One region of the Paenibacillus sp. 4624 genome, then DNA from elsewhere that is predicted to be linked to it. Evidence: riboswitches for the same ligand, from Rfam matches in the RefSeq annotation. Region 1 holds a riboswitch; the other holds the start of a gene.
What was found. Region 1 has a riboswitch for glycine ahead of sdaAB (L-serine ammonia-lyase, iron-sulfur-dependent subunit beta). Riboswitches for the same ligand answer to the same signal wherever they lie in the genome.
Positions count from the first base shown of each region.

Region 2: another riboswitch for glycine. It lies ahead of gcvT (glycine cleavage system aminomethyltransferase GcvT); the one in region 1 lies ahead of sdaAB (L-serine ammonia-lyase, iron-sulfur-dependent subunit beta).

Region 1 is NZ_JBNDJR010000014.1:125,409-142,024, forward strand. It holds gene ABIE27_RS26675 (hypothetical protein) at 66-275, shown strand; gene ABIE27_RS26680 (serine/threonine protein kinase) at 460-1,191, opposite strand; gene ABIE27_RS26685 (hypothetical protein) at 1,203-1,325, opposite strand; gene ABIE27_RS26690 (hypothetical protein) at 1,424-2,119, opposite strand; gene ABIE27_RS26695 (L-lactate dehydrogenase) at 2,699-3,652, shown strand; gene ABIE27_RS26700 (PAS domain-containing hybrid sensor histidine kinase/response regulator) at 3,820-6,528, opposite strand; gene ABIE27_RS26705 (ABC transporter permease) at 6,831-7,565, opposite strand; gene ABIE27_RS26710 (ABC transporter permease) at 7,567-8,283, opposite strand; gene ABIE27_RS26715 (ABC transporter ATP-binding protein) at 8,280-9,194, opposite strand; gene ABIE27_RS26720 (HAMP domain-containing sensor histidine kinase) at 9,292-10,878, opposite strand; gene ABIE27_RS26725 (response regulator transcription factor) at 10,875-11,558, opposite strand; gene ABIE27_RS26730 (alpha-glycosidase) at 11,921-13,675, shown strand; gene sdaAA (L-serine ammonia-lyase, iron-sulfur-dependent, subunit alpha) at 13,918-14,853, opposite strand; gene sdaAB (L-serine ammonia-lyase, iron-sulfur-dependent subunit beta) at 14,843-15,532, opposite strand; glycine riboswitch at 15,646-15,781, opposite strand; glycine riboswitch at 15,786-15,912, opposite strand; partial or broken gene ABIE27_RS26745 (collagen-like triple helix repeat-containing protein) at 16,044-16,616, opposite strand, start outside.
Region 2 is NZ_JBNDJR010000001.1:93,401-110,016, forward strand. It holds gene gcvPA (aminomethyl-transferring glycine dehydrogenase subunit GcvPA) at 1-1,005, opposite strand, end outside; gene gcvT (glycine cleavage system aminomethyltransferase GcvT) at 1,002-2,144, opposite strand; glycine riboswitch at 2,376-2,477, opposite strand; glycine riboswitch at 2,481-2,603, opposite strand; gene gcvH (glycine cleavage system protein GcvH) at 2,950-3,342, shown strand; gene ABIE27_RS00485 (PTS mannitol transporter subunit IICB) at 3,785-5,248, shown strand; gene ABIE27_RS00490 (BglG family transcription antiterminator) at 5,315-7,423, shown strand; gene ABIE27_RS00495 (PTS sugar transporter subunit IIA) at 7,425-7,859, shown strand; gene ABIE27_RS00500 (mannitol-1-phosphate 5-dehydrogenase) at 7,856-9,001, shown strand; gene ABIE27_RS00505 (cysteine-rich CWC family protein) at 9,293-9,523, opposite strand; gene ABIE27_RS00510 (endonuclease MutS2) at 9,707-11,728, opposite strand; gene ABIE27_RS00515 (helix-turn-helix domain-containing protein) at 12,276-14,612, shown strand; gene ABIE27_RS00520 (ABC transporter permease) at 14,908-15,861, shown strand; gene ABIE27_RS00525 (carbohydrate ABC transporter permease) at 15,907-16,616, shown strand, end outside.

The sequences.
Region 1 (16,616 bases):
GAAACCGTCTTGGGCAAGCCACGTATTAGCATAAAAATAACTGAAAACGAAAGGATGAACGACTCATGTTTAAGAAGCTCATAGGCAAACTCATCGACTCCAAGTCCTCATCTCACCACAAACGTTACAGTTCTTCCAACAGACGTTCCTATAAAAAATACAGCAGTTCCTCTGGCAAACGCGGCTACAAGCGCTATTCCTCATCCGATATGAAGTACAGGGATCAGCGCCATGGATCAGGGTATTACAAAAGCAGAAAGTATAGCTCCAGCTAAACGATACTGAACCTGCCCAATTTATATGCCCAATGAGCTATGGTCTAACTTTGCTCAACTCTGATTGAATCTGACTCTTAACCACCAGATATAACAAAGGGGTGTTCCATCGATACCGTACACACGGTCTTCGGAACACCCCTGCTTTTTATTTGATATGAACCCTTACTTCGCTCTTCTACTTCTACAGCAACGCTCTCAAACGATCCATCTCATGCTGTAACTCTTCCGTCCCGCCAACATAACCTGGGCGAAGCCCAAGCAATCGCTCCAGCATCTCATGCAGTTCAGGCGTAAGCCGAAGCTCTTCTTGCCAGCTGGCAGGAGTGCTGCCTACCTGCGGCTCATAGGCGGAGTACAGCATGAAAAGCAAAAAGTGACCGATATCCTGCAGATCCTGATCTGGTACAGCCGGTTCATCTTCAGGCTCAGGCACATCTTTCATTCGGCGTTTCAACTCTGGCAACAACGGCTCCCCCAAGCGTCTTGCCAGGCCAAAATCAATTAAATGCACTCGTCCCTCTCGTATAATGACGTTAGGGATTCGCACGTCGCCATGAATGAATCCCTGCTCATGTACATGAGCTACCGGAGCCAATAGCTGAGAAGCGAGTTCCACGCATTGACGCTCTGTATATTGCTGACCTTCTTCGAAGATCAATTGTTCCAGCGTCTGTCCGCAGACATACTCTGTCACCATATAATTCTGTCTTCGCACGTTAAAAGTATCCAAAAGCTTAGGAATTGCCGGGTGATACAGATGCTGTAATACATCCGTTTCCCTGTTCAGCAGCCTCGCAGCAAGCTTCCCCTTACTCGGTTTCGATTCCTTCAACGCGACTTCCCTTCCAGTCTGCTGATCCACGCACAGATAGGTCAGTCCATAACTCCCCATGCCTAGAAGCTCCCGTATCACATAACGATCTCCTACAACCGTTCCTTGCCGCCTAGGGCGATCTGTAAATAAACCGAGCAATCTTTGCCAGCTTCGCTCCAGCTCCACGTTGCCTCCCACGCCAGCTTCTGATGTCTGATCCGGTTTCCTGTCATGAGAAACGGCTGATCAGCGGCTGGACTTCATGTTGTATTGGAGCTAATTATAGCAGGCTATACATATGAAATCACGATCATCCATCATGCAGAATCACTTAGGCTTCTTTATGTTTCTTTGGCATCAAGCCAAATAACATGCGAAGCGAAGTGATTTTGGACTTTCGTTTACGTCCCTGATAACTGCGCAAATTCGTCACGAGTTCGCGGTCTCGTTCCTCCTCCAGCTTTTCGTTCATCCACTGACGTTGCTTCTCCATCTGTTCCTGAAGCGCAAGATGAGTCTCCGCCAGATGCTGGAGTGTCAGCTCCAGTTCATCCACCCGGTGCTGCAGCACCTGAACGCGATCTTCCTGTTCCTCCTTGGGTTCTACCGCACCGTAGGTGACCTCACTTACAAGCTGGCCGAGCCCTTCATAGGATCTCAATTGCCCATACTGATCCACTTCCAGCGGCGGTAACGGATTAGATCCAGATAAGACCGTACTGGCTACAGCACATTCCTGCTCTGTTTGCTCACGAATGGCTTGGACAGACTGCTGTTCTGTTTTCCCTTCTGCTGGAGACAGCACCGTAACCACCGCATCAGCCAGAGGCAGGTTATGCTCTCTAAGCTCAGTCATCAGACGTTCAATGCACTCGATATCATCGGATTTGAACAATCTGGATTTATTCGCAGAACGTTCGAAGCGGTATCCCTGCTCCTCAAGTGCTGCCGCATATTTACGAAGAGTACTGGCACCTATACCCAGGCTCTTGGCCGTTTCCGTCGTTGCTCCTACTTCTTCAATCATCATAAATTCCCTCCCGGTATGAAGTCTTTTGGGCTTGCAAAATAACGACTTTAGCGCTCCTGCAACGAACTGTCATCGGATCGGGTGACCTTTCTCTTACACTTTGTCTTGCACAACATTGGACTATGCACATGAAACATGAAACCTTAAACAACCCAAAACAACCTTCCTCATGTAACCCGCCAGTGCTTCTCTCTTTGCATGTCGGTAAGTATTCGTCAGTCTACTTGCAGAACCCTTTGACGGTTTAGTTCTGTTTCTAGGGATTCATAAGAACTTTTGTCAGGTATATATTTCGCATAAAATCTCCTTCATCCGACAAGCTACAGGAATGCTGTCGTGTCGAAAACAGTATATGAAAACGCCGTCTAAATTTCGGAGTGCATCGAATTGATGTCAATTTTGTTAACTCCACTACTCCAACACGCTCCCGCGACAGAGGGAATCATTGCTGTATCGCTTTCCCTTGTGTTATCTTATGTAACGTAGAATTGAATATCGGCATAAAATAAAGCACTATACTTAACATAACAATAATCAAGTAACGGATAAATCCAATGTAAACGGAGGCTGAAGGCAGTGTTAGGCAAATCAGGGAAAGTAGCAGTCATCGGGGCGGGTCTTGTAGGTTCAAGTTGTGCATATTCGATGATCAATCAATCGATATGCAGGGAGATTATGATGGTCGATCGGACGTATGACCGTGCTGTAGCACAGGCACTCGATTTTTCCCATTGCATGGACTTTACACATAACCGAACGAAAGTGTACGCGGGAACGTATGCCGATTGCGGCAGTATGGATGTCATTATTTTGACCGCAGGAGCCAATCCAAAGCCTGGACAGACAAGACTGGATGTTCTGGAGGAAGCAGAGTCCATTGCCAAAGATATCGTAGTTCCGATCATGAACAGTGGTTTTAACGGCATCTTTGTTGTCGCAGCCAACCCCGTGGACATTGTTACGTATATGGTATGGAAATTGTCCGGTTTGCCACGTGAGCGTGTTATCGGGACGGGGACTTCGATTGATTCTTCAAGGCTCAAAACACTGCTCTCCGAGGTATTCTCCATCGACCCGCGCAGCGTACACGGCTACGCACTCGGTGAGCACGGCGAGTCCCAATTCGTGGCCTGGTCACATGTTACCATCGGAGGCAAGCCTATTCTGCATATTTTGGATCAACACAAGGAACGGTTCAAACATCTGGATCTGGACGATATCGCCAAAAAAACGAAGGATGCGGGCTGGGAAATTTTTACCCGTAAAGGTTCGACCCAATTTGGCATCGGGAATGCACTTGCCCATATTACTCGCTCCATCCTGAATGACGAGCATAAAATTATTGCCGTATCCGCGATTCTCGATGGCGAATATGGACAGCGGAATGTTTGTGCAGGAGTCCCTGCAATCATCGGGGAAGGCGGCATTCAAGAGATTATCGAATTAAATCTCGATCAAGCAGAGGTTGAGAAATTCGAGCGTTCCTGTGAAATTTTGTCCGGTAATATTAACCGCCTAACCCTAGCCTGAGTCTCCGTAACTTCTGAATAACAACAGGTTTAATCCATGAGCTTGTTACAAAATAGAACACAAAAAACAACCTTCATTTCACCACACTGTGGAAATGAAGGTTGTTCTTCTACACTAAATTTTTAATCCGTTGGACTTAATCCAATGATAATCACATGCATATCCACTTAACTAGGCCCGATTCGCGGCTCATCAGACGGTCCCCATTGCTGGAGGACACGCTTCAATTCACTTAGCATCACCGGCTTGCTGATAAAGTCCCGCATGCCAATCTCCAGACAGGCCTCTTTATCTTCCCGCCTGGAATTGCCTGTTACGGCAATAATCGGAGGAATCCGATCCTGTGGAATTAACCGATGCAGCAAATTCGTAGCTTTGAGCCCGTCCATAACAGGCATATGAATATCCATCAGCACAATATCATAGGCATTCTGCGAGATGGCATCAATCGCCTCTACACCGTTAGTGCACACATCAGCCTCATAGCCCAGCTTCTCCAAATATTCCTGTAGAATCTTCCGGTTGACCGGATGATCTTCCGCTACGAGAATACGCATTGCCACCTTGTCACTTTGACGTGTGCGGTCATGCTGGAACTCACTTGCTGACTTTTCACCTGATGCTTCAACTCGCGTCGTCGGAATGGCAAACCGGAAAACGGAACCTTCTCCTTCGGTACTCTCCACACTAATGCTTCCACCCATAATTTCAACAAGTCTCTTGGAGATCACCAGCCCAAGTCCAGTACCGCCGTATTTGCGATTAATTACCGGATGTAGTTGCGAGAACGACTGGAACAGCTGATCCAGCTTGTCCGCAGGAATACCAATACCCGTATCCTCCACCGCAAAATCAAGGACAGTATCCTCAGGCTTGCTCCCCTTGATGATATCTACCGTGACATCAATACTTCCCTGATCTGTGAATTTCAGTGCGTTGCCCACAAGATTCACTAGAATCTGCCTTATTCGCATGGAATCTCCTGCCATATAATCGGGGATATTCGGATTCAGACGAAAACGAATATCCAGATGTTTCTCGTCTGCCCGCGGCTTGAACAGCTCCGCGACCTGCTCCAGCATCTTGCGCAGCGAGAACGGCTCGTAGGCCAGGGCCATTTTACCCGACTCCAGCTTACTGAAGTCCAGAATATCATTCAGGATGTTCAGCAGTGCATCGCCGCTCTCTTGAATGATCTGAGCATACTCCCTCTGCTCCTCTGACAAGTCTGTACCCACCAATAGCTCGGTCATTCCTACAATGCCGTTCATGGGTGTCCGGATTTCGTGGCTGACGAGCGAAAGAAATTCGGACTTGGCCTGTGCAGCCAGCTCAGCCGTTTCCTTGGCGCGAACAATTTCACGTTCACCGGTAACGTCATTAAAGACAACTACCGCACCACGAATCTGACCTTCATCAATAATCGGAGTAACCTGATATTGGACGAGGAAACTGCTCCCGTCTTTTCGCCAGAACACATCCTCCGTCACTGAACGCGCATGACCATCGAGCACCGTCATATGAATCGGACATTCTTCTTTTGGAAAATAACTTCCGTCTGCACGGGTGTGATGGATAATCGGGTGTGAACTTTTGCCAATGAATTCATGTGCTTCATAACCAAACATGGATGCCGCCGCCGGATTCATGAACATCGTAATACCATCCGCATCGAGGCCGTAGATTCCTTCGGTAACGGTATTGAGAATCAACTCATGCTGCTTGCTCAGCTCCTGAATACGCTCTGTGTATTCCTTGCGCTCCGTAATATCCGATACTATACCGTAAGCACCCACCATTTCGTTATCTACAATGATGGGCACATTGGTTACTGAAACTTCGATCTTTCGGCCACTGGAACTCACAACACGAGACTCATAGTATTGGGCTTGCCCCTGCTTCACAAGCTCAAAACAGGCTTCACCTTTGTGCATTTCTCTTTTATCCAAATTCGACAGAAAGGACTGCCCGATCAGCTTGCTGCGCGGGATATCAAGCATCTGCACCATATTACTGTTCACTGCACTATAGTTCCCTTCCAGATCGAGGGAGTATACCGCAGCCGGATTATATTCAAACAATGACTTGTAACGTTCACGACTCTCGCGGAGACGTCTGTCAGCATCCATCTGCTGGGTAATATCCCTGCTGATGCTGACAATTTGCGTTATCTTGCCAAGCTCGCCAGCCACGGGTTTCGCCAATGTCTCCATCCAGATGTAGTGACCATCCTTGTGCAGCACCCTCATCTTGCACCCATTACCAATATTCGAAATGGGCAAAGGGTCAGGATAATCCCCCGGGTAACAGTAAGATTTAAATGATTTTCCTGTGACTTCCTCCGGCTCATAACCAAGCAGTGTACGAACAGATGGAGACACATACAGGAGTTCGCCATCTATGGCACAGGTTGTAATCAGATCTTGTGCATGCTCGGCCAGCACCTGATACTTCTCCTGTGTCTCCTGCAGTTCCTGCTCGATGATAACCTTGTCCGTGACATCCTTGGCAATTCCGTAGATGCCGACGACCTCATCACCTTCTGTTATTGGTATATAGGTCACCTGTGCATGTTTCACAGTACCATCTTTATGATAAAACGCCATCGATTCACTGACTGAATGTCCAGCCAGCACTTCTTCAATGAATTGTACTCGTCTCTTTTCACTTTCAGGCGGGCTGATGCGATCCCGACTCACCCCTGCAAGCTCTCCAATTTTGTAGCCGGATAACCGTTCAAAGGAAGGGTTAGCATCCATATGATTCCCTTCAACGTCCATCACATAGATGGCATCCGGGTGGTTAAAAAACAATGATCGGTAAGAGCTACCCTCAGAAATAATTCGTTTCAGGGTTTCCGTTTTATTACGCTCCAAAGGCTTACCCCTCTTTTCTCAGCCAAAATCTTCTTTTCACACTGCATATACGCCACTTCTGGCTGTAACAGGCTTACCCTCGAATAACCATGTTCGACTGACTAGAAACAGCTTTTTTTATTTTACCAGATTCTCGTCTCATTTTGCTTATCAAATAGGATAAAATTCACATCACTGGGCATGCAAAAGATGGAATTATATCTTTATCGCATAATATAAAAAAACTGAGACTGTCTGCATACCAAATCATTGGATGCGCAGCCTCAGGAAGGTTCATTTGTTATTCTCATCGTACTTAAGCTTTATACTTCCTTCTTCGAAAAATAAATCATGCCAATCGCAATAAACAACGCGGCGCTCCCCCCAACTACGGTCAAAAGTGTACCGAGCGGAACATTGAATGCACCGAACCCTGTGCCCTCGATGGGAAGCATCAGAATCATCGGCTGTGCCCATGGATAATATGGCCCATACGTTGCGGAGTTTGCAACCAAAATATTAGGTATCGTTAGCGCAAAATTCAAGGCAAGCGGCGCGGCGAAGCTGCTCCAGATCAGAGACACAAACATCTGTAATGCCGCCAGCGGGATACATGCCAGAAGTCCAAGCAGCATTTTGCTGACAAGGAATCCCCAAGGTACCGGGGTTGCCATGCCATGGATTAACCCTGTCAATACGATACTTCCGAATAGAAGCAACTGTGTACCAGCCAGGAGCAGTAACACAATCGTGAATTTGCCTAAATACACACCTGTACGTGTAAGTGGCAAAACCAAGAGTTGTTTCCATCCGCCCCCTGCATGTTCAAAACGACATACAAATGAGGTGAATACACCTGTTAGCATCGGTAACAAAAGCATACCATGAATCATCACCATGGCTGACATCAATGCTCTCCAGTCACCCGATGGGGAAGACAGCAGACCAATGAGCAGTGCGATTAACGGACTGATCAGAACCAAAAGCGAGATCGGCGATTTTGCCATTTTCAAACGTTCCGCAGATAAGATACGAAAATAGGTTGCTGCAAAATTCATATCAGGCCACATCCTTCCGGCTGAAGTGTATCATACCTGTCAGCAGAATGATGATTGCTAAACCTGCACCCATTCCTGCGTATAGGTACGCGTTAGGCGCACTCCAAGCCATTTGTGCCCAAGCAAGTGGAAAATGTGGAGAGATGCTGAGTGAAAACATACCGGTGATGGCAAGAATAATGCCGAATGTAACCGGTAGCGCCTGATTTTTGGATACCAGCGTAAACCATAATTCAATGGACAATACAGGCAGTGCGCCTGCAAGCGGCATAAGCCCCAGCTTCAGCGCCTGTGCCCACGGTATATCTTTGGCATCGAAACCAAGCACAAGCCCCAGTCCAACAACCCCCGCGGTTAACAACAGACATGATATCATTAGCAGCACACAAGCCAGCAGAAACTTTGCAAGATAAACGGCTGGTCTTTTAATCGGCATCGCCAAAAGTTGCTTCCACGACCCCTGCTCATGCTCTATTCCAGCTATCATCGAACTCAGAATGGTCGCACCCAGCATTAAAGCGAGTGGCACAAAAACAATTACGTTACCCAGCAGACCTCCCCACAAATTATCGGCATACTGCTCTTTCAGATAATCCAGTCGTAATCCGAAATTCAAAGCCTGCATGGCCGTTAACCCGATTGGGGCAAGAAACACCAGAAACCAGATGCCTTTGCCACGAATTTTAAGCCAGTCGGCTGACAATGCACGTCCTGTCATAGCGAAGCCCCCTCGCCAATGACACGCATGAAGAGATCCTCCAAAGACTGTCTCTGTTCTTCGACCCGGTATACATCATGATCCTGTTCAATTAAACGACGCACCAGCAGTGCAACTGCGCTGTTATCCATGTAGGGGAAGGTAAGCTCAGCACCCTGCCTCTGACCAAATTGCCCCTGCTCACGAGCAAGCTTCATGGCTGCCTCCGGTTCCGACACCGTAAGCCTGATTGAGCTGCCTGTCTGACTATGCAGACTTGCCATCGTATCCTGCATCACCATTTTGCCATCTCGTATAATGCCGACACGGCTCGCCATCTGCTCGACTTCACTCAGCAAGTGACTGGATACAAGAACAGTGATGCCATGCTCCAGCGGCATACGTTTGATGAGTTCCCGAATCTCCTGAATCCCCGCTGGGTCAAGTCCGTTCGTTGGCTCATCCAGAATAAGCAATTCCGGTTCACCGAGCAGCGCGCTGGCAATACCCAAACGCTGTTTCATGCCAAGGGAATACCCTTTTACATTTCGTTTAGCATCTTTCGTCAGATCAACAATAGATAACACTTCCGCAATCCTTGACTTGGGTACATTGATGATGCGACGCAGCACCTCAAGATTCTCTACCGCATTCAGATGACCATAATACGAGGGGTACTCTACCAAAGAACCTACGCGACGCAAAATGTCCATACGGTCCTTACGAATATCTTTGTCGAAGACCCTGATGACCCCTTTGGTCGGTTTGATCAAGCCAAGAAGCATGCGGATCGTTGTTGTTTTGCCGGCACCGTTGGGACCAAGGAAGCCGTAGATATCTCCCTTTTTAATATGAAGATCAAGTTCACGAACCGCCGCGCGGTCCTTGTATGTTTTCCATAAATTCGCTGTTTGAATAATATTTTCGCTCATTCATCATCACCTCGGAACTATCGTAACCCTCCAAGGTTAAAGCAAGCGTACGTCCAAGGTTAAGTTTAGTTTAAAAAGAAACCTCTTCTCCCTGCGTTCAAACTTCCCGATCATTCTCTTTGCCGCTGTATAGATAGGTGCGGACACCCGCATCCGAGCTATCTACCCGCTTCCGCAAACCCATCTCACGAATCAGCAAATCGACAATGGACAAGCCAAGTCCTGTGCCCTTCGTACCCGAATCCGGTTGAATCCCCGGCCCGCGATCCTCGATCACTACGGCAGTTCGGCCCTGAATCTGCTCCGTGAAAATGCGAATATACTTTCCGCTCGCCGCATGACGAACTACATTTTGGAACAGATTATCCAGCACACGCCGTAGCCCTTGCGCATCTACATCCCAGATTAGCGGAGTTTCAGGCAGATCGATATCGATCTCAAACTCTTCCTTCTCCCACACCGGATACCATGAAGCAGCAGCTTCTCTTATCATACGCAGTGCATCCTTCTGCTCCAGTTTTAAAGTGTATCTTCCACTAGTCAGCAGATTATACGTGAGCAAATTGTCGATCAGTTCACCAAGATCCTGTATCTTGCCTTCCATCCGACTCAGTGCCCGCACGCCTTGCTCACTTAGGTTTTCTTTATGCAGTGCATGCATATGTCCGCGAATTACCGTCAACGGTGTTCTCAGGTCATGTGATAAACCTGCCACCAGCCGTTTGCGAAGCTGCTCCTCTTCCCGCTCACGCTGGAGGCTATCCGTTAACTGATATACCATCTGGTTAAAGGATTCCTCCAAATGTCCAATTTCATCCGATCTGTTAATGTCCACTGGAAGCGGTATGCCCTCCTTGCTCGGGGTAACCATGGCAGATTGCAAGTGAATCAGTCGTTTGCGAATTTTAGCAAAGAACAGAACGGACATCACAATAAAGATCACAAACACAATCAGCATCACTGCTCCAAAATAGATGAATTCTAATAGCCCGTTATTGGTGAGGTTTTGAATGAGCTCACGAGGGACTTCAATCACCATAAACCCTTGTCCCTTATTCACATTTCCTCCGCCAATAAAAGAAACCACGGTTAGAGGATCGCGATAGAAGGCTTGCTTCATAAACTGAACCGCATCATTTGGTGTCCATATTGCCGGGATTCGAGTCTCTGCTTTTTCTCCAGTTGCCAATGACCACTTCAGAATGACATCTGTATTTAAAGACTCCGGCTCCCCTTCCGAGGTGACTGAAGGATTTAATGACTTAGATTTTAGTACCTCCGCCTCTTCACCACCAAGCACTAACATCGTTCTGCCTGCCGCATCTACACGATACATAGCTGATTTAGGGTATTTCTCCTGCAGTTCTTTCATCCGTTTATCTATGATTTGGTCAGAAGCCCCGCCCAGTTTTTTGGATTCCATGGCCCACAGTTCGGTAATTTGGTCAGCGTTTCCGTAAGGCGCTTCTTCACTAGAGCTTACGTTATTGATGACCACAATAAAAGCCGTTGCTACCAGCGGCACCACAACAGGTACAAACAGTACCGCTGCCAAAATCAGAAGCATGTATCTGGACATCAGAGATCGCCCAAACTTTATTTTGGGACGGATAGGCTGTTCTGTTTTACTGCCTCTGTTCAGTTCAGACTTTCTTAACTTCCGTTCTCTAATCCACTTCATCATGGTTTCTTCACGCGATAGCCAACACCGCGTACCGTCTGAATAATGACAGGATTGGCCGGATCAAGTTCCAACTTCTCGCGCAGATGCCGGATGTGCACCATCAACGTTTTGTCCCCATCCAGATAAGACTCGTTCCAAACCGCCTCATAGATCTGTTCTTTGGTGCGGATCATGCCCATATGCCGAAGTAAATAAGCGAAGATGTGGAACTGTTTACCCGATAAAATAATCTCTTCCCCTGTCTGTTCATTGACGATCCGGTTATCCCGCTCATAGATCGACAGATGATCCAGTTTAAGTACCGCTTCACTTGAAGCTACCGCTCCTGCCTTCCGCAGTTGAACCTCAATTCGCGCTGCAAGCTCGTCCGGATGAAACGGTTTGGTCACGTAATCATCGGCAAAATCAAGTCCATGCAACTTGTCATCAATGGATGTTCTGGCCGAGAGCATGACGATGGGCACAGCAGGATATTCTTTTTTTAATCGCTGGCCTACCGTAAATCCGTCCAACCCTGGCAACATGACATCCAGGATGACTAGGGCGCAGTCTGCCACTGCCTCGGTGGCCCCTTCACCACTCCCAAGCCAAACGACCTCATATCCACGCTCCTCCAAGTCTTCTCTCACCCATGTTGCGATTTCCGTATCGTCCTCAATGTATAACAGTTTGGTTTTCATCTATGTACTCGTTTCCTTTCCATCCTCATTGGGTTAATGATATACCTGGGCAGCATTACTTATCTATATGAATTTTATGCCCTTTAATTTTGAATGGGCGAGCTTTCGCACCAGATTAAATTCAAGCCCGAATGCACAAGCTACAATGTTCGTTGTCTAGGTTTCAGTGCATTCCATGTCACTCGTTTGGAGCCAGTCCCCTCTGTTCATACCCTATTATAACGCAATCTGCAGTCACGTAATATGAAGCTATACCATTGAGCATGATGTCTACATACCACCTGTACTACTAGCATATTTAATCTACATTAAATTAATTGGTTTCTGCTTACTTCATTCATATCGGACAGGAGGAATTACATATGCTGCTTGAAGCCATCTTTCACCAACCGAAACGAAACTGGGCCTATGCCTATGATCAGGATACGATTCGTCTGCGTCTGCGTGCCAAAAAGAATGATCTCACCGAGGTGTATGCTCTGACTGGAGACAAATACGCGTGGGAGGAAACAAGAGATATGGTTCCTCTGACCAAATTGACGTCAGACTCTATGTTTGACTACTACGAGGGGGAAGTGAAACCTCCGTATCATCGATTGAAGTATGCTTTTTTGCTCAAAAGTGGAAAAGAACACATCTGGATGACCGAGACGGATTTCCAAGAGGAGGAGCCGGATGATCCAGGCCGCATGTTCCAATTCCCGTATCTTCATGCCGGAGCTGTATTCACACCCCCAGCGTGGGTGAAAGATGCTGTGTTTTATCAGATTTTCCCCGAGCGGTTTGCCAATGGCAACCCGGATATCAATCCCGAAGAGGTTGAACCTTGGGGTGGTGAACCCACACCCTTTAATTTCTTTGGCGGTGACCTGCAGGGCGTAATCGACCACCTCGATTACCTCAGTGAATTGGGCATTAATGCGATTTATTTCACGCCAATTTTTGAAGCCACAACCAATCATAAATATGATACCGAAGACTATCTGCGTGTAGACCGCCATTTCGGTGATGCTGACACGGTGAAGCGTCTGGTGAAGTTGTGTCATGAACGTGGTATTCGTGTGCTGCTGGATGCCGTGTTTAATCATTCTGGTAAAACGTTTGCTCCTTTTGTTGACGTACAAAAGCATGGTGCTCAGTCCAAATACAAGGACTGGTTTCACGTACATGAATTCCCGTTGGACGTGAAGGATGGCATTCCAACTTATGAGACATTTGGCTTTGAACCTCATATGCCCAAATTGAATACAGAGAATCCAGATGTGAAGGCCTACTTGCTCGAAGTAGCCGAATATTGGATCAAGGAAGTTGGTACGGACGGCTGGCGTCTTGATGTGGCTGATGAAGTGGATAATGCTTTCTGGAGAGATTTTAGACGAGTTGTTAAAGCGGCCAACCCGGATGCCTATATATTGGGTGAGATATGGAATGAATCTTCTTCCTGGCTGCAAGGTGACCAGTTCGATGCCGCCATGAACTATCCGTTCACCGCTGCCGTCAATCATTTCTTTGTGGAAGATAAGATGCACGCGGAACAATTCGCGAGTGCCCTTGGCCGCCAGCTATCCCGCTACCCACTTCAAGCGAGCGAGGTGGCATTCAACTTGCTCGACAGTCATGACACCCCGCGCCTGCTCACCTTGTGTGAGGGCGATCAACGCAAGATGAAGCTGGCTGCCTTGTTCCAGTTCAGTTATATGGGAGCCCCATGTATCTATTATGGTGACGAGATTGGGCTCGACGGCGAACATGATCCGGGATGCCGCAAATGCATGGAGTGGGACGAAGCGAAGCAGGATCGGGAGCTACTTCACTTTTATCAAAAGTTGATTGCTCTGCGCCATGCTCATCCTGCACTGCGTGCAGCAGGAACCATTCGTTTCCTGCAAGCTCAGGAAGGCGGCAGCCAGCTTGTGATGGAGCGGCAAAGTGACGAGGAACGCATCCTCATTCTGTTCAACCGTTCTGAGGAAACGGCCATCGTTGAACTGGACGCAGGGGAGCAGCCTTGGACGGAACTGTTTGAGGGCAACCATCGCACCGCTCTGGAAGACGGTATGCTTGCGATTGAACTGCCTGCTTACGGATATGCCGTGATTCGCACAGAAATAAAGTAGATGGAATTTTGAAACTCACCATAACTAACTGCCTTCTCCAATTATGATGGGTTGATTGCTATCTGGCTGGTTTAGGCACACTGAACAAACAAGCGTCTCGCATAACCTGAGCAAACCAGGTTCGCGGACGCTTGTTTGTTATGATGGAAAAACGACTTAGCATGCTCTATTACTACTTGTTGATCGGGTCCTGGTTGTATGCTCCTGAGCTATCTGACCTATCCTGTATATGATCCGACTTGCTATTCTGCCTCTGAGCCTGTTTGTGATGTTTCGGATGTCTCATCCGGCACTCGTTTGGCTTTGGGTTTCGCCAGCTTCTCCATCATCTTGCGGCCTGTAGGTGTCTGAGCGAGCCCACCTTGTGCTGTCTCGCGGTGACGACTTGGCATCGCACTGCCTACCTCCAACATAACGTCGATGACTTCGTCAGACGGAATGGCACTGCGTACACCAGCAAGTGCCATATCTGCGGCAGCCAGTGCAGTAACGGCACCGAGTCCATTGCGAACGATGCATGGAATCTCTACAAGGCCAGCAACCGGATCACAGATGAGGCCTAGTGTATTTTTCAAAGCCAATCCTACAGCATGCACCACCTGCTCTGGTGTTCCTCCGCGAAGCTCTACCATCGCGCCGGCAGCCATGCCGATCGCCGAACCTACCTCCGCCTGACAACCGCCCTCAGCCCCAGAGATAAATGAATTGTTGGCAATTACGTAACCGATAGCTCCGGCGCAAAACAATCCATTCACCAGATGTTCATCCGTCCAGCCAAATCGTTCTTGGGAGCTGATAAATACACCAGGAATGATGCCACAGGAGCCCGCTGTTGGCGTAGCCACGATCCGTCCCATAGAGGCATTCACTTCCGATACACATAACGCATAGGCCATGGCAAGGGCTGAAGCATCGCCAGAGCATGTTTCACCTTGGCGAATATATTCGGCCATCTTCTTCCCATCCCCACCCGTCAGTCCGCTACGTGAGGTGGTATCTTCTGTAAGTCCTTTGCGTACCGCTTCTTTCATCACCTGATAGTACTCCGACATCTGCTTTACCACGTCTGTTTCGGGTGTATTGGTCTCCTGTACCTGCTCTTCAATCATCAACTGTGCAATTGTTTTGGACTCCGCAGTGCAGATGGTGTTCAATTCATGTAGATGTTTAAACCGCATCCGAATCACCCCCTCTCTTCAGATCAATCACACGAATGTCCAGCATATGATCCAAAGAACGCAACTTGTTCAACGTGTCTTCACTCGGTGGTGCATCCATCTCCATTGCTGTTAGTGCCTCACCATCACGAGCCTTTCGATCCACTTGCATATAGCCGATATTCACTCCGGATGAGCTAATGGCGGAGGTCACGGATGCCAGCACACCTGCTTTATCAGCATGACGCAACACAAGTGTTGGAAACTCTCCACTGATCTGTACGCGAAAATCATTTAACGCATGTACAGACACACTGCCGCCGCCGATGGAAGCACCTACTAATGAGCATTCCCGTTCTCCGTGCCATAATTCAATCTTCACTGTATTTGGATGAGGCGCTGGCAGACCGCTGGTGTAAAATTCAACCTCCATGCCCGCTTCGGCCGCATATTGCTCTGCATCAGGGATGCGCGGATCATCCGTGACATAATCGAGCAAACCGCCAATGAGCGCCAGATCCGTCCCGTGCCCTTGATAGGTATCCGCAAATGAACCGTATAACGTGAGCCGCGCACGATCCGGTGTGCATCCCAGCCATTGACGTGCAATCCGGCCCAGCCTTGCAGCACCCGCTGTATGTGAACTTGACGGTCCCGTCATCGACGGGCCAATAATTGAAAAAACATCTTTAAATCGCACTTTTAACCCTCCAATTGGTTTTGTCATCAACATCTGGACAAGACCCACCACAATGTTCCTGATTTACTGAATGATGACATTAAAAAAGGACAGAAGAAGGCCGTTAGCCCTCCCTCTGTCCTTGATACCTGAGAGTTTCATGATCACAGCAATCGGGAGAACGAGGTCAAGTGCGTTTCAGTACAAGACGGTTCTCCAAGCTAAGAATCATATACCCCTTGGGTGGCGCATGTTGCGCACTCTCCAGAGCTGCGTCCAACGACGGTACATTTACCTGAGAGATTGACCACTGCGCCGGGTGCGCAGGAGCTTGCTCCTTCGGTGCCTGAACATCACGCCAATAATGCCTGGCACGTTCAAGTCTCTCCCGCTCGTTATCATTCGCTGTTATATCATTTAATTCTAGTGAAGTATTGAACGCTGAATTTACGAACCATGTATAAGATTAGAGTAATGTACAGTATCGGATATGTCAACAAAGGTGACCCGTATCATAAAACGGACGCTCATTTTAACTGAATGCAATGGCATTGATATTTCTCACTTGTGCTGAAGCACTTGTGACACTTGTAGTTGTAACAAACGAAATGCTTATAGTATAAACGTTGGTTGTTGTAGAAGTCGCTGTATCTACATAAGTGTTGGAAGAAAGGAAATTTAACGTTCCCGCAGCATTCCCCGTTCTGGAGAGCAACAGTTGGTTAATCAACACTCCGTTCACTCTGAGGTTAATATTATATGCAATACTCCAGTTGGACCCCACAACTATTGAAATTTGTGTACTGTTATCAATTTTCACTCTCTGGCCTGTCACGACAGGTACATTGAGTGTCTGAATTGTCGTTTCAGCCACTAACGAAAGAGCTAATGATGATGTCTGACTGTCAGCAAACAAAGAGGAGCTCGCTGGCGCAGAAGCCGCTGTAGATCCTGTTGCACCCGTAGCACCTGTGACTCCCGTTGCTCCTGTTGCTCCGGTTATACCTGTCGCTCCTGTGCCACCAGTGGCTCCGGTCGCCCCCGTCACACCTGTTGTTCCCGTCACTCCCGTGACTCCGGTTATACCTGTCGCTCCTGTGCCACC
Region 2 (16,616 bases), on a different contig from region 1:
CAACGCCTGATTTGAACAGATGTTAGATGTCGCTTTTTCGCGGCGAATATGTTGTTCACGTGCTTGCAGCGTCAGCACGAAGCCGCGTTTGCCGTTGCGATCGGTCGTCTGACCGACGATTCGACCAGGAATCCGGCGCATGTGAGCCTGGGATACGGCGAAGTATCCGCAAGTGGGTCCGCCGAGCGAAGCGGCGATTCCGAGGGGCTGCGCATCGCCTACAACGATGTCGGCTCCCAGCTTGCCTGGGGCTTCCAGCAAACCTAGCGACAGCGGGTTGGCGCTCACCACGAGCAGTCCTTTGTGCGTGTGCACAAGGTCGGCAGCCTGTTTTACATTTTCCACGGCACCAAAGAAGTTCGGGCTTTGAATCATAACCGCCGCAGTATCGTCCGAAATGGCTGCTTGCAGCGCATCCCAATCGGTAACCCCATCTTTATAACCAATCTCTACAATCTCCAGACTCAGGCCATGTGCGTACGCCTGCAATACTTGACGGGCTTCAGGGTGAACGGTGCGAGATACGATAAGCTGTTTGCGACGGGTAGCTGCGGCGGCAAGATTGCCTGCTTCCGCAAAAGCTGTCGCACCGTCATACATACTCGCATTGGCTACCGCCATACCTGTCAACTCGCAAATATACGACTGAAATTCGAAGATGGCTTGTAATTCTCCTTGGCTGATCTCAGGCTGATAAGGGGTGTAAGCCGTATAAAACTCCGAACGGGAAATGACATGGTTGATGACAGAAGGGATGTGATGGTCATAGATGCCTGCGCCAAGGAAACTGGCATGTGTCTCAAAGTTGGCATTGGAGCCAGCTTGTTTCGACATATGGCGTGTTAATGCGTATTCGTCCAGCTTGGAGGAGACAGGCAACTCGCCCTGATAACGAATCTCCTTCGGGATATCTTTGAATAAATCTTCAAGCGTATCCACGCCGATCGTGGCCAGCATTGCGCTCTGGTCTTGTTCTGTCATGGGGATGTAGCGGTGCTTGCTCATGCTTGCTCAGCTCCTTGGATAGGTGTCTTTAACGTACGTGTCCGTTTATGAAAAGGAGTCTTGACGACCTCGGCTTTTAGCTTTTTCCCACGAATCTCAATCTCCAGTGGTGTACCCAGTGCAGTATACTTGCTGTCAATCAAGGCAAGCCCCAGATTACGTTTCAAGGTCGGCGACTGTGTACCGGTTGTCACTTCACCGATCTGAACGCCGTCCGCATAGATCGGGTAATGTGGCCGCGGAATGCCGCGCTCCAGCACTTCGATGCCGATCAGCTTGCGGGCAGGGCCGTCATTTTTTTGTTGCAACAAAGCTTGATGTCCGATAAAAGGTCCGGTATTTAATTTCACAAACATGCCAAGTCCTGCCTCCAGCGGAGAGATGGTTGGTGACAGCTCCTGACCGTACAAAGGCAGCTTCGCTTCGAATCGCAGTGTATCACGCGCACCGAGTCCTGCTGGAACGAGGCCTACATCAGCACCGGCTTCCATCAGCCCGTTCCATACGAGAGCCGCCTGATCTGCTGCAACATACAGTTCAAAGCCATCTTCACCTGTATATCCGGTGCGCGACAGTAGCAGCTTTACTCCGCATACCTCGGCATGCTGTACGAAGCGGAAAGGTTCAATAGCGCCCGCATCCACGTTCGTATCTATAACCTTAGCCAAAATATCAACCGACAGGGGGCCTTGTAGCGCAAGCAGTGCCGTTTGCTCGGAATCATTGGTCATGTTCACGCCCGGTATAATGTGCTCCTGCAACCAAGCCCAATCCTTGTCGATATTAGAGGCATTAACGACCAGCATGTATTGTTGCTCCGCCAGCTTGTAGATCAGCAGATCATCAACTACACCGCCATCGGGATAACACATCAGCGTGTATTGTGCCTGACCTGGTACAATTGCGGTCACGTCGTTGGTCATCATGTGTTGTAAAAAGGCTTCCGCCTGTTCACCCGTTACAGTGAATTCACCCATATGGGATACATCAAACAGCCCGGCGCGCTCGCGCACGGCTTCATGTTCCTTTTGAATCCCACTAAACTGCACGGGCAACTCCCAACCGCCAAAATCAATGCAACGTACACCTTCATATTGCGCATATAGGGGAAAGAGTGGTGTTCTTAACAAATCAGACATCGGATCACCTCATCATAGACCGTTAGTAGGCCAAGTATAGAAACATGGATCTGTGAGCCAAGTAATTAATGCTTAAATCATTTTAGTCATCAAGAGTCAATAGCCAACCATTTTACATTTTTTCATTTGTTATGTTCAGTACGATTCTAGAACCTGCAATTCATTTTTTGGGAAAAAGGAAAAGGACAGGCCAAAGAACCGGCATGCCAAGTAGCACGCTGTATTCTTAGGCTCTGTCCCTTGTACCTGAGAGTTACCCCGCCGTTTATTCAGACAGGTTTCCCCTTGGGTGATCATAACGTCCCGAAGTGGACGATTAGATGCTCTCCAGAGTTGCGTCCTGTAAAAGTCCTTTTGCCTGAGAGATTCACCCCCGCTTGTCGGTGGTTTACTCCTTCGGCGCCGCCCCATGCACATCCCCAAACCGGGTGTGCGGGCAATCTCTCCCTTTACATTCATCCGCGGTTCATACGTAGTCCAATTAACTTCAGTTGCTCTTCTCATTAAAACGTGAATCCACTCCTGATGTCAAGAACGATATCATTGAAATTGTGTGAAATACGAATATTTAATACTGATTATTCATTAATGTTCGTTTATTTTAAAAGAGTGCGCTTACTATTCTAATATTCACCATTATATGCAGAAAGAGTAGTGTGAGGTTACACACGTTGAGATCTCGAAATTGAAATAAACTGTGAGCTAACTTGACATTTGAATCTGAAATATCATACGCTATTGTTTGGGAAAAAGGTGAAGGTCAAAGAACGCATGCACTCATTAATGAAAAGCGAGGCGGATATCGATGAGCGAATTGAGAAATGATTTCCTGTACAGTAAAGAGCACGAATGGGTGCAAACCGTAGGGGAGGATACCGTACGTATTGGCATTACCGAGTTCGCACAGCATCAGCTGGGTGACATTGTGTTTGTAGAATTGCCTGATCTTGAAGCCAGTGTAAAAGCAGAAGACAGCATCGGTACGATTGAATCCGTCAAAACGGTGTCTGATCTGTTCTCACCCGTCAGCGGCACCATTGTTGCAGTGAATGAAGCTTTGCAGGACTCGCCAGAACTGGTGAATAGCTCTCCTTATGAAGAAGGCTGGATGATCGAAATCCGTGTCGATGGTGATGTAACAGCTGCATTATCCACATTGCTGAATGCGGATGCATATCTTAAACATACCGAAGAGTAGGAAAGAATGGATCGTTTAGTTGATTTGTACTTATTGACATATGTGTAATCCCACTTGAATATAAAAATCTTGTTCTTTAAACCTGCGTGAGCTATGGAGCTTGTGCAGGTTTTTTGCTGTTTTTTTGCGCATAATGGAGGGGGTTAAGTAGGAGTGACATAAAATCATGAATAAAAAAAATTCAAAAGGACCAAGCTATTCTATTGCTCTGCATATTGTATATGAACAAAGTCATAGGCAAGAAAAACCTTGTGTATCAACGGATTGAGCATATATTCCTGATTAAAAGCGATTACATAATCCAATGTTGTCATCATTGTTCATGACGAAAGTACGCTTTCATTTGATTGAAGAGGAAGGGTTTCTCGCTTAGGATTACAGCAGGGGATCGATGATACCCCTTTCATACGAAATAATGACTTGATTCAAGGAGGATAAACCAATGAGTAATTTGGATCAAACATCCAATTCCAAAGGTGGGTTACGTGTTGGTGTGCAACGCTTCGGACGATTCCTGAGCGGTATGGTCATGCCTAATATGGGGGCATTTATTGCTTGGGGATTAATTACAGCGATGTTTATCAAAACAGGATGGTTTCCGAATGCGACAATAGAGCAGCTTGTAGGTCCGATGATTACTTATTTGCTGCCGCTGCTGATCGGTTATACCGGGGGTACGATGGTGCATGGCACACGTGGGGGTGTCGTCGGGGCGATTATGACCATCGGTGTCATTGTCGGAACGGATATTCCAATGTTCCTCGGAGCCATGATTGCGGGGCCTTTCGGTGCTTGGGTGATCAAGAAGTTTGATAAATCCATTGAGGGCAAGATCAGAGCCGGTTTTGAGATGCTGGTCAACAATTTCTCGGCAGGAATCATCGGTGGTATTTTGGGCATCTTTGCTTTGCTAGGTATCGGGCCGGCAGTTGAGGCCATCAGCAAAGTGTTGTCTGCCGGCGTACAGGGTTTGATGAACCTGGGATTGCTGCCACTTGTCAATCTGATTATTGAACCGGGTAAAGTACTGTTCCTGAACAATGCCATTAACCACGGGATTTTAACACCAATCGCAACAGATCAGGCAAGAGAACTAGGCAAATCCGTTCTTTACATGCTTGAGTCTAACCCGGGACCGGGACTGGGTATTTTGCTCGCTTACTGTTTCTTCGGACGTGGAGTAGCAAAATCTTCTGCACCTGGTGCGGTGGTCATTCATTTCTTCGGCGGGATTCATGAGATTTACTTCCCGTACATCCTGATGAGACCGATTCTGATTCTGGCAGCCATTGCAGGCGGTGTAGCGGGTACGTTAACGTTCATGCTAACTGGCGCAGGACTGGTTTCGGCACCATCACCAGGCAGTATCATTGCCTATTTCCTGTTGACACCTAAAGGCGGATATATCCCGATGCTTGCAGGGGTTATTGTGGCAGCGGTGGTTTCCTTCCTGATTGCCTCTCTACTACTCAAAACCGGTAAACAGAAGGAAGAAGATCTGGAAGCGGCCTCCAGCCGAATGAAAGATATGAAGAGCCAAGGCAATACAGCAAATGCAGCCATCACAGCGGATAACCAGGAAGCGAACAGAGCGGCAGATATCGCAAGTTCCGTTGCATCCAAGGCAAAAGCAGATGTGAAAAAGATTGTTTTCTCCTGCGATGCAGGTATGGGTTCCAGTGCAATGGGTGCTTCGATTCTGCGCAAAAAAATGAAAGCCGAAGGAATTGACGTTGCTGTAACTAACACGGCGATTAGTGAAATTCCGCAAGACGCAGACGTTGTGATTACGCAAAAAACACTAACGGATCGTGCACGTTCAGTAGCACCTAATGCAGAGCATATATCCATTGACAACTTCCTAAAAAGCCCGGAATACGACGCACTTGTTGAACGTTTGAAGTAAACGGGGGCAGACTGCGAACCATCTTCAAACAAGGGCAGCCGTTTTCCCAGAGCCGGAGGCTGAGATATGAGTATTACGAAAAGACAACGTGAAATCGTGGAATTCCTGTTGGAGCATCCCCATGAAGTCACGGCGGGTGAAATTGCCGTTGAAGTAAAAGTGAGTACACGTACCGTGCATCGTGAGCTGCTGATGATCGAGCAGTGGCTTGAACCACTCGGTATGCGCCTCGAAAAAAAGTCGGGAACCGGAATACGCATTGATTCCGGTTCAGATGACCTCAGTGCATTACGCCAGAAACTGGAGGGTAATGAATATGTAGAGTTTACGCCTGAAGAGCGTAAGCTCTTCATGCTTTGCATCCTGCTGGATGAAGCTGAGCCGGTCAAACTGCTCGCTCTCGCTTCGGATCTGAAAGTGACCGTTTCGACGGTCACCAACGATCTGGATGATCTGGAATCACGCATTCGGCAGGCGGGTCTGAAGCTTGTTCGAAGGCGAGGCTATGGTGTGAAAATTACCGGAAGTGAAGCGATTCATCGCAGAGCCATTGCAGCGCTTGCTTTGGAAGTACTGGATGAGTCGGATCTCTTTGGCAGACAGCCTGAGCAAGGGGGCTCCATCGTTAATCAAAAGTTGCTCAGTATGATCGGTCATAGCGACGTACTTACCATTGAAAATGCATTATGGCAACCGGATATCGAATGGCTTGAAAAAATACCTGAACGGCAGTACATGAAACTGCTCATTCAGTTATCGGCAGCTGTGGTTCGGATACGTAAAGGTTTTAATATAGAACGTTCTTCCTCAGGGATAAGAACGATTGCAGGCACTGGAACCGTGGCGGAGCAACATGAAGAGAGAGTGCCAGTTTTCATGGCTTCGCGCCTTTGCAGTGTTCTATCCTCACAGCTTGGAGTCGGCTTCCCGGATGAAGAGCAAGCTTATTTTCACCAATTGCTTACGGAGACAGAGCAACAGATTCATTCTTCACGCCTGCTCCCGATCGATGATCTGATTCTGATGGACAGAGTGCATTCGCTTACGGACCAGATGCAGGAAAGAACAGGTTATGACTTTCATGAAGACCGCTTGCTGCGCGAAGGATTAATTGGACATATGGTGCCGGTTATGGAGCGACTTGAGGGGCATCAGATGATACGTAATCCACTGCTACAGCAGATTCGCAAGGATTATGACACCCTTTTCGAACAAGTGAAAAAGTCCGTGTTACAGGCATGGCCCGGGGCAGAAGTTCCGGATGAGGAGATCGGTTTTCTTGTCATGCACTTTGGTGCATCCATAGAACGATTGCGGGCGTTAAAGCAAGATATTCGAGCCATCGTTGTATGTAACAGTGGCATTGGCTCCTCGCGCATGCTATCCAGTCGTTTATCCAAGGAGTTTCCAGAGATTCAGATTATAGACAGCGTCTCTTGGTACGAAGCCGCGCGAATGCCAACCGAAGAATATGATCTGGTGTTGTCTACGGTCGATTTGCCAATGGAGGAAGATCAGTATTACAAGGTCAGTCCGCTATTGACAGCGGAGGAAAGTGAAAGTCTACGGCATTTTATCAAAACCACAACGTTACAGCGGCAGCATCGCAAATCCCGCGACATGGGCAATGAGACAACCACTCGTAGAATCTCCGATGCGGACGGAATGGAAGCAACGCTGCTTGAAATTGTACGGATTATCGGTAAGTTCCAGGTACATGCGATGGATAACACTCATCTTGATTTTGCTCAAAGTGTGCTTGAGATGTGTAAGGTTGCACATCGCTCAGGCATATTGAAAGACCCGGGCGAGGTTGCCAAGTTACTTGAGGTTCGTGAATCGATGGGGAGTCAAAAGATTCCGGGGACTCAGCTCGCTCTTTTCCATACACGGAGCGAGAGTATCTACAAGCCGTCCATCAGTCTTTTTCAACTTGAGGAACCTCTGCTTCGAACAGTGGAGGATCCGGAAGGTGTCAGTCATGTATTGCTGATGCTGGGGCCAAAGGAGTTGTCCAAGGAAAGTCTGGAGGTACTCAGCGAGATTAGTGCACTGCTTCTGCAAGAAGAGATGATTACACTGCTGGGCAAAGGAAACAGGGATGAAATCATCCATTACCTGTCCCGTGAATTGGTTGGATTCTATCGTAGTAAAAATGAAATCGGAGGTATATAACATGAGTATGTTAACACAAGACAAAGTCATCATGAACGCTACGGCTCAGGATAAATATGAAGCGATTCGTATGGCAGGACAGATTTTGAAGGATGCAGGCCATATTACTGCGGATTACATTGACAAAATGATTGAACGTGAAGAGATTGTATCCACTTACGTCGGCAATGGGCTGGCTATTCCGCATGGTACAAAAGAGTCCAAAGCGTTCATTCTCTCCACCGGAATCTCGGTGATTCAGTTCCCGCAAGGGGTCGATTTTGGAGAGGAAAAAGCTTATATGGTCATTGGCATCGCGGCACAGGGCGGCGAACATATGGAGATTTTAACGAGCATTGCGGTGATCTGTGCCGAGGAAGAAAATATGGAAGCACTGCGCTATGCGAAAACCGCTGAGGAAGTAATCACCATTCTAGAAAGTGAAATGGAGCTATGAAGGCCCTCCACTTTGGCGCAGGTAACATCGGACGCGGATTTATTGGCTTGATTCTGTCCCGTGCCGGATATGAAGTGACGTTCTCGGATGTAAATCAGGAATTGGTGAATGCTCTTCGGGAGCGTGGGGAGTACACCGTAGAACTTGCCAATGAAAGCAAAGATCAAGAGACCGTAACCGGAGTAACAGCGATTGATGGGCGAGAGTTGCAGACGGTTGCTAAGGCCGTGGCGGATGCTGATCTGGTTACAACCGCAGTTGGTGTAGGTGTGCTAAAGCATATTGCACCCGGAATCGCAGAAGGTCTGGAGCAGAGAAGACGTGCAGGTTCTGTGCAAAAGCCGCTTCATATTATTGCTTGTGAAAATGCAATCGGCGGAAGCGCGCAGCTGAAAGAGCATGTATATGCTCTGCTGGACGAGAAGGCTCGTGCATTTGCTGATGAATATGTTTACTTTCCGAATTCAGCCGTAGACCGAATTGTACCCATCCAGAATCATGAAGACCTGTTGCATGTTCAGGTAGAGCCTTTTTACGAGTGGGTTATAGATCGCTCGCAGATGGCACCTGCTTTCCAACCAATGGATGGTGTCGTTTATGTGGATGATCTGGAACCGTACATTGAGCGGAAGCTGTTTACCGTCAATACGGGACACTGCGTAGCCGCATACATCGGCTATGTGCACGGATATGATACCATTCAGAAGGCCATTGCCGATGAAAAGGTGAAATCCGTTGTATACGGGGCATTGCAGGAAACGGGTCAGGTGCTGGTAAAACGCTTTGGCTTCAACCCGGAAGAGCATGAGCAGTATATTGTAAAAATTCTGGGGCGGTTTGTTAATTCTTATCTGACCGACGAGGTAACCCGTGTGGGGCGCTCGCCCCTGCGCAAGCTCTCCCCGAATGATCGTCTCGTTCGCCCGGCGCTTCTGGCGCGTGAAGACGACATGCCGGTGACACATCTCGCCATGGGCATGGCGGCGGCCTGCAAGTTTGATGTGCCTGATGATCCTGAAGCGGTCGAGCTGCAAAGCATGATCCGTGAAAAAGGCGTCGCAGCTGCACTATCACACTATACTGGTATGGATGAGAACCATCCGGTACTGGTGGAAGCAGTCAAGCAGTACAATCAGATGTAATCGGTTTGTATAACAGTAATCGAATTCTGGCAAAGTGTATTGAAAGCTCAGCGTGGATCCACTAAGGCTGGGACGTTAGTAAGTTTATCTATCTGTTTATACAGAAATATAGATGAAAATATAGATGCCAAATCGTAATAACGAACTTAAGTCCGAATATAAAGAAACCATCCCTTCAAATTCATGATGCAGTTCCATTTGAGAGGGAATGGTTTCTTTTATTTTTCGATCCAGTTAACAATCGGCTCTTCATATCGCTTTAGCGAATAAGAGCTGGTTATAGCAAAAGAGTTACTCATGCTCACGTACATCATTCTTCAAACATCGTTGACAAATGCATGATTTGCCGCGTTGCTCGGCTGGAATGCGTTCAAACACACCTTCGGGGAAGGAAACATGGCCGCACCAACATTCCGAATGTGGTTTACCTTCAGCATAGGCACAAGCATTTCTTTCCCCGCAAAGTGGACATATCAGCGCATTGAGCGTTTGGCTAGGAGTGCTGTCTTGTTGATCAGACACTGCTTATCTCCCCCCTTTTTCATGGTTTTGCAATCAGGGCAGTGACCTTTTGTTGATTTTAGTATAACAAATACATTAGTTATGCACCCGCCTTTTATAATAATGACTTACTCCATCTGCACCGTAAGTAATTCGTATGAGTGTAACGTATACGCGGTTTGTTTTTCGTTGTAGGGCGAGCCTTCATTCTTCCGGTGGCAGCTCAATTTGTAATCCCTCGACATGTTTGCGTCCCATAAGTTTGCGTTTTTTACGGTTTTCTTTGCTTTCCAGCACAATGTCGAGATCATAATTGTCTGGATACAACTCATCAGCAGAAATGTGCAGACGCAGGCGTTTCTTATGAATTTTTAGTTTGCGTCCTCGAATCATGACTCCGATCTGTCCGTGGTTATCCTCTTCTTCACTTACTATGCCTGCCTGATCCAGATAGGCTGCATAGACACGGTCCCCTTTACGAAAAGCACGTATTGGTGCCGGTGCCGGATCGGAGACGGGAGACCTATCGTTTGAAGAGATAGTCTCACTTGGGACGGACTTATGTGCATCATGTTCTATAGATCCATTGTGTTCCATAGAGACAGGCACGGTAGTGTGAAGTTCACCATCTGTTTGTGATTGCGGTTCTTCTGCAACATCTTGCATCTTGTTCTTCGTGAGAGCTTCACCCACAACAGATTTGGAACGATCGATGATATGCTCGGGCATGCCCAGCTTCAGCGCAATGGAATATGCATAACTTTCACCGGCTTCTCCGATCCGAAGTCGATACAGAGGTTGGAGAGATACGGTGTCAAACTCCATGCGTGCATTTTCAAATCCAGATGTGGCTGAGGCAAAATGTTTAATTTCCCCAAAATGTGTTGTAGCCACCACGGTTGCTCCCCGGTGATGCAATTCCTCCAGCATGGCAATGGAAAGTCCTACGCCCTCTCCAGGATCTGTGCCTGACGCCATCTCGTCAATCAGTACAAGCGTGGAAGGATTCGCCTGCTTCAGAATAGTAATCATATTCCGAATATGTGCTGAGAACGTGCTGAGTGCCTGTTCAAGACTCTGACCATCGCCGATATCCACTGCGATCTGTTCGTATACAGCCATTTCACCTCTCTCATCCACAGGAACAAGCAGTCCAGATTGCATCATGAGAGTGAGCAGCCCCAATGTTTTGAGTGCAACGGTTTTGCCGCCTGTATTCGGGCCAGTAATGATAAGGGACGAGTATGTGTATCCGATGGAAAAATCAAGCGGGACCATGGACGGCCCCATCAAGGGATGCCTCGCTCGTTGCAGTTTAACTTTACCGTTGCTATTAACGCGTACGGATCGCCCATCTATAGCCGATGCATATTTTGCTTTGGCGAACAGGAAGTCCAAAACACCAACGGTTTCTGTATTTAAGGCAATTTCTCGGCTGTACGATTCGGCCAGAGAAGTCAAGTCTCCGAGGATTTTCATCTCTTCCCGAGATTCCTCGGCTTGCAGTGAAGAGAGTTCCATCTGCAGTCCTGACAGCTCGGCTGGTTCGATATACACGGTTTGGCCGCTACCCGATTCGTCGAGCACGCTGCCTTTAACCTGTTTGCGGAACTCTTTTTTGATTGGCAGTACGGTTTTTCCATTACGCTGGCTCACGACCTGCTCCTGCATGATCGAACGGTGTTTGCTAACCAGTGAATCCAGCTTGCGCTTCATGCGTTCCTCATTTACGTTGATTTTCTTGCGAATTCTTACGAGTTCCTTGCTCGCTTGATCCTGAATTCGACCGCTGTGGATACAGCGTTCGATCTCACTTCGTAAGGATTCCATAAGCATCATAGAGGAGGCATAACGACTTACGATGGGAGCGATGCCGGATTTACTCTCCATATACTTCATTAGTTGTGTGCAGCTGTGTAGAAATTGCGCGAGATGACTGAAATCACGTTCACTGAACAGATATCCCGTGCCAAGCAGATTGATAATGGTCTCCATTCCCTCCAGCGAAGGGATGGGTACGCTCGCTCCAAAACGGACAAGAGCTGTGGCCTCCGCAGTTTCGTCCAAGCGCATCTGAATCAGATGGACATCAGTCATCGGTTTGAGTTCCTTGGCATAACGTTTGCCCAGATAGGAAAGGGCACAGTCTGCAATATTTTTTTGAATATGATGGAAGCCAAGAGTGGTTAGGGTTTGCTCGTTTGAACTCTTGATATTTGCTGTCATGCTAGCGTCATTATTGTTGATATTAATATTCACGTCTAAATCTCTCCTTCATGTAAAATGTTTTTGTGTGCCTATATTCAAAAAATATTCCTCATGGAAAACACAAAAAGGGCGGAGAATGAACAAACGTCATTCTCCGCCCTGAACGTATGGGAAAGCAAAGTCCGTATAAGGTCTAACCAAAAAATCCGCGCTGAACACAGCGCGGAAATAGACCCGGACATAGGCAATCCCGGAGGCGATGTTTGATTTCCGCTGTTCTTAACTAAGTACAGGGTTCTGACGCATCATGAAACACACGTATGCCTTGACGGCAAAAGTGTCATGAAAAGCCAAACTCCTGAATATGAAACTTGATTAGTTAAGAACGCTCACCGACATCAAAATCTCTCCTTCGACCTGAGGAATATACAAGTAATATAAACTGGAAAACACTTCAAGTCAACAATTCTGAATAAAAGATGTGGACTTGATTATGAATGGGTTTTAAAATAACAATAGTAATTTAAACCAATGTAAGCGATTTTATAAAAGGGAGATGCTCTTCTTGCCTAAATATCTACTGCGTCTGCTCTGCTTTACGATGATTCTTGGGGCTTTGCCGGTCATAGTGATTGGTTCCGTCTCGTATACGATTGCTTCGCGTGATATCGAACAGAAAGTGCGCGAGAGCAATCTTCAGATACTACATCAGACTCAGATGCGAGTGGAACAAGTATTACGCAGTTTACAACTGTCCTCAATCCAGTACGTCAATTCACCATTGGTGCTGCGGGCAATGAAGCAACCGCTGAATAGCAGCGAATTTCAAGAAATTCGTGATTTGACATCCGGTTTTAACAATCTGCAGGTGGTTACAAGTATTGATCAGGCTTACCTCGTAAATCTGGAACAGGACTGGGTCGTATCGATGCGTTCTTTTGGTAAACTGGGTGATTTCAGCATTAAAGATCGAATCGGAACCTATCTTACATACACCAATAGTTTATTCTGGGTGACTCAAAACAAAAGTTCATCGAAAGAGAGTGTCCCTGTATCAGCAGGCATGGGTGAGGCCTTAACGGAACAGGCACCTACCTTGATCTCTTCGGATAATGTAGTCAGCATGGTTTTTAAAATTCCGATGGTGCCCACAAACGTGAAACCAAAAGGATTTCTTGTCATTGATATTGCGGATGCGGAGCTGAGCAGCTTTTTGAGCCGGAATCCGAATTCAGGTGATCTGTATGTTCTGGACAAGGATCAGAGGTATTTTTTGAATGATACGAATTATGCAAATAAATACGATGTGCTGAACAAAGATATTCAGGAAAAGGTTCAGACGACGGGGGAACCCCAAGGATTTTTCAGTGCCGAAGTAGAAGGTAAACCTGTAGCCGTCAGCTACAGGCAGTCACCTCTAAATGGCTGGTTATACGTGTCGGTCGTATCGCTCGGACAGATTACAGCTCAGTCGCAAAAGATTGCAGTGGTGACCGGGGTGGCGACGTTAATTATGTTATTGGTGACCGGGCTTGTGGCCATCTATGGTAGCCGGCGCATGTACTCGCCAATCTCTAGACTGCTGCAATTTACAAAAGGGCTGGATTCTCCGCTTCCTCCTGCAGGACGTCGTCAGGATGAATTTATTTATATTGAGGAACGTTTGTCTACACTGTTTAGTTCTGAGAAAACGATGCGTGAGCAGATGAAGGGGCAGCATGTGCATCTTCAGGAGTTTTTTATGACCAAACTGCTGACAGGCAAAATATCGGAAGAAGATTTCAGATATCAGGGCGAATTGTATGATTTCCCCACCGGATGGTCACATCTGGGCGTGCTGATGCTTCAGATTGATACCCTCGAAGGCACAAGGTATGAGGAGCAGGATCGGGATCTATTGCTGTTTGCAGTCAATAATATGGTAGGTGAGTTACTGCCTTCCGAGATTCGGTTCACACCGGTCATGCTGGATGATGCGCAAGTTACTGTACTTGCTTCTGAACTGAATGATGAAGTGCAGCTTAAGGAATGGATGCATACACAAGCGGATTGGATTCGTGAACGAATCGTAACTTATCTGAACCTGCCGGTAAGCATAGGCATTAGCCGGACATACTCCCGCATTGGAGATACGCCTAGAGCCTATCAAGAGAGCAAAGAAGCGTTGCAAGGCAGAGTCAGCTTGGGTAGCCGAATTATTTTACATTATGAGGACATCCAACCAAGAGGTCAGATGGAAGCTGCGCTGTATACGCAGTTACGAATGATCGAAGATCAGTTGGCTTCAGCGATCAAACAGGGAGACGAAGAAAAAACGGATATCTATTTTACACAATATTTAGGATTGCTGGCGGATAAAAAGCTGCATTTCAGCGAATATCCAGTCATCATGGTGCAGTTATTGTCACGAGTATATCAACTTGTGCAAGAGCAGGGCGGAGATGTGGCAGAAGTACTTGGTGAGAAAGCTTCCATGGCATATTTGCTTAAACTATCAACACTGGACGAGATGACCGGTTGGTTCCGTAAGCGATTATTTTTGCCTGTGATTCGTTTCTGGAAGGAACAAGAGGAGTCACAATATATGAATATTGCCCGCCGGATGATTCGACTGATCGAGGAACGGTATGATCGGGACTTATCGCTCGAGGCTTGCGCCGAGGAATTGAACTTCCATCCGGTCTATTTAAGCCGGGTCTTCAAGAAGGAAGCGGGTGTTAATTTTACCGAGTATCTTGCAGAGTACCGCATGGAAAAAGCTAAAACGTGGCTTCAGACGACAGATTTGAAAATATCGGAAATCGCCGAAAAATTAAATTATACGAACCCCACGGCATTTATCCGTACATTCCGCAAAATAACAGGAACAACTCCCGGCAAGTACAGGGAGCAGCAACGCTAGAGAACAAGGCCTGCTCTGCCCTCATGGCAGGCAGGCTTTTGGCGTTCAATTTAACGTTCTTTTTTAAGTCCATTCGTAGCTTATAAATCATAGTTAAACCAGGAACATACAGGTTGAAAGCAGTTCATTTCGAGTATAGCCAGCCATGCTTAAGAGGTTAAAACCCTTGATACATAAGGGAAAACAAAAGGCTAAAACGAGATGATAGCCAGTGATTCGATTATCCGCCACAATGGAGACATGAATTCAGGAAGTGATCTTTTGTAATCGTTTCCAACGTGGGGAGGAAGACACTATGAAAGCCGAAACGGCTGCTCGAACACGGCCCGCTACCCGCAGTGACAAAAACCTGCTCTGGAGGGACGTCATCAAAAACCGGTGGCTGTACATTATGCTGATTCCGGGAGTACTTTACTTTGTTATCTTCAAATACATACCGATGTATGGGATTACGATGGCTTTTCAGGATTACACGCCGTACAAAGGCATTCTGGGGAGTGACTGGGTAGGATTCAAACACTTCCAGCGTTTTTTTGGAGAACCGCAGTTCTGGACCTTATTTAGAAACACGTTTTTACTTGCGATTTATAATCTGGTTTTCTTTTTTCCATTACCAATTTTACTTGCGCTTATGATGAATGAGGTTCGGCGGGAGCGTTTTAAACGCTTCGTACAGACATTGGTTTACGTTCCACACTTTGTTTCCTGGGTTGTTGTGGTTGGTGTGTTCTACATGCTGTTCACGACTGAAGGCGGTGCAATCAATGAACTGCTCTACAACCTGACGGGACAAAAAATTGCCTTTCTGCTTGAACCGGGATGGTTCCGTACGATGATTGTAGGACAATCCATTTGGAAAGAAGTAGGCTGGGGCACAATTATCTTCCTGGCAGCACTCTCTGGTGTAGATACACAGCTGTATGAGGCTGCTCGGATTGATGGTGCTAACCGCTGGCGTCAGACCTGGCACATAACGTTGCCGGCGATTCGGAGTACCATCATCATTTTGCTCATTTTGCGTCTGGGTCACTTCCTAGATACAGGCTTTGAACAAATCTTCCTGATGCTGACACCTACTAACCGTGACGTGGGCGAGGTATTTGACACCTACGTATACACGAAGGGGCTTACCCAAGCACAGTACAGTTATAGTGCTGCTGTCGGATTGTTTAAGTCGGTTGTTGGACTGGCGCTAGTGCTTGGTGCCAACACGTTAGCCAAAAAATTCGGGGAGGAAGGCGTCTATTAGTGCAATATTGGCAGACGCTCTTCATCAGACAGGAGTGAACATTAGATGCAACAGGACAAAACATGGGGCAACCGGATATTTGATTTTGTGAATCATGGCTTGCTGCTTTTGATTGGTATCGTAACCGTAATCCCGTTCATTTATATTTTGGCTGTGTCGTTTACCAGCCCGCATGAAGTGGCTAAAGGCGGATTTATTCTTTTTCCCAAAGAGTTCTCCTTGGCAGCCTACCGTTACATTTTTTCTACAGATACATTGATTCGAAGTCTCGGTGTATCGATCTATATTACCGTTGTGGGTACGCTAATCAACTTGCTGTTTACATCGCTTATGGCTTACCCGCTATCCAGAAAGTATTTGCGTGGACGCCAGCCGATCCTGCTGGGTGTACTGTTCACGATGCTGTTCAGTGGCGGTATGATTCCAACGTATTTCGTCGTTAAATCCCTGCATCTTACCGATACACTCTGGTCTTTGATGTTGCCAACGGCGATCAGTGCGTTCAACCTGATCGTACTCAAAAACTTCTTCCAAGCCATCCCAGATGAGCTGGAAGATGCGGCCAAAATCGATGGCTGTAACGATGTCAGCGTTTTATTCCGCATTGTGCTGCCACTCTCGATGCCAGCCATGGCTACCTTTTCACTCTTTTATGCCGTGGCACACTGGAACAGCTTCTTCAGTGCCGTCATCTATATCAACGACAGTGAGAAGTGGCCTGTACAAGTCTGGTTACGTGAGATTGTCATTTTGGC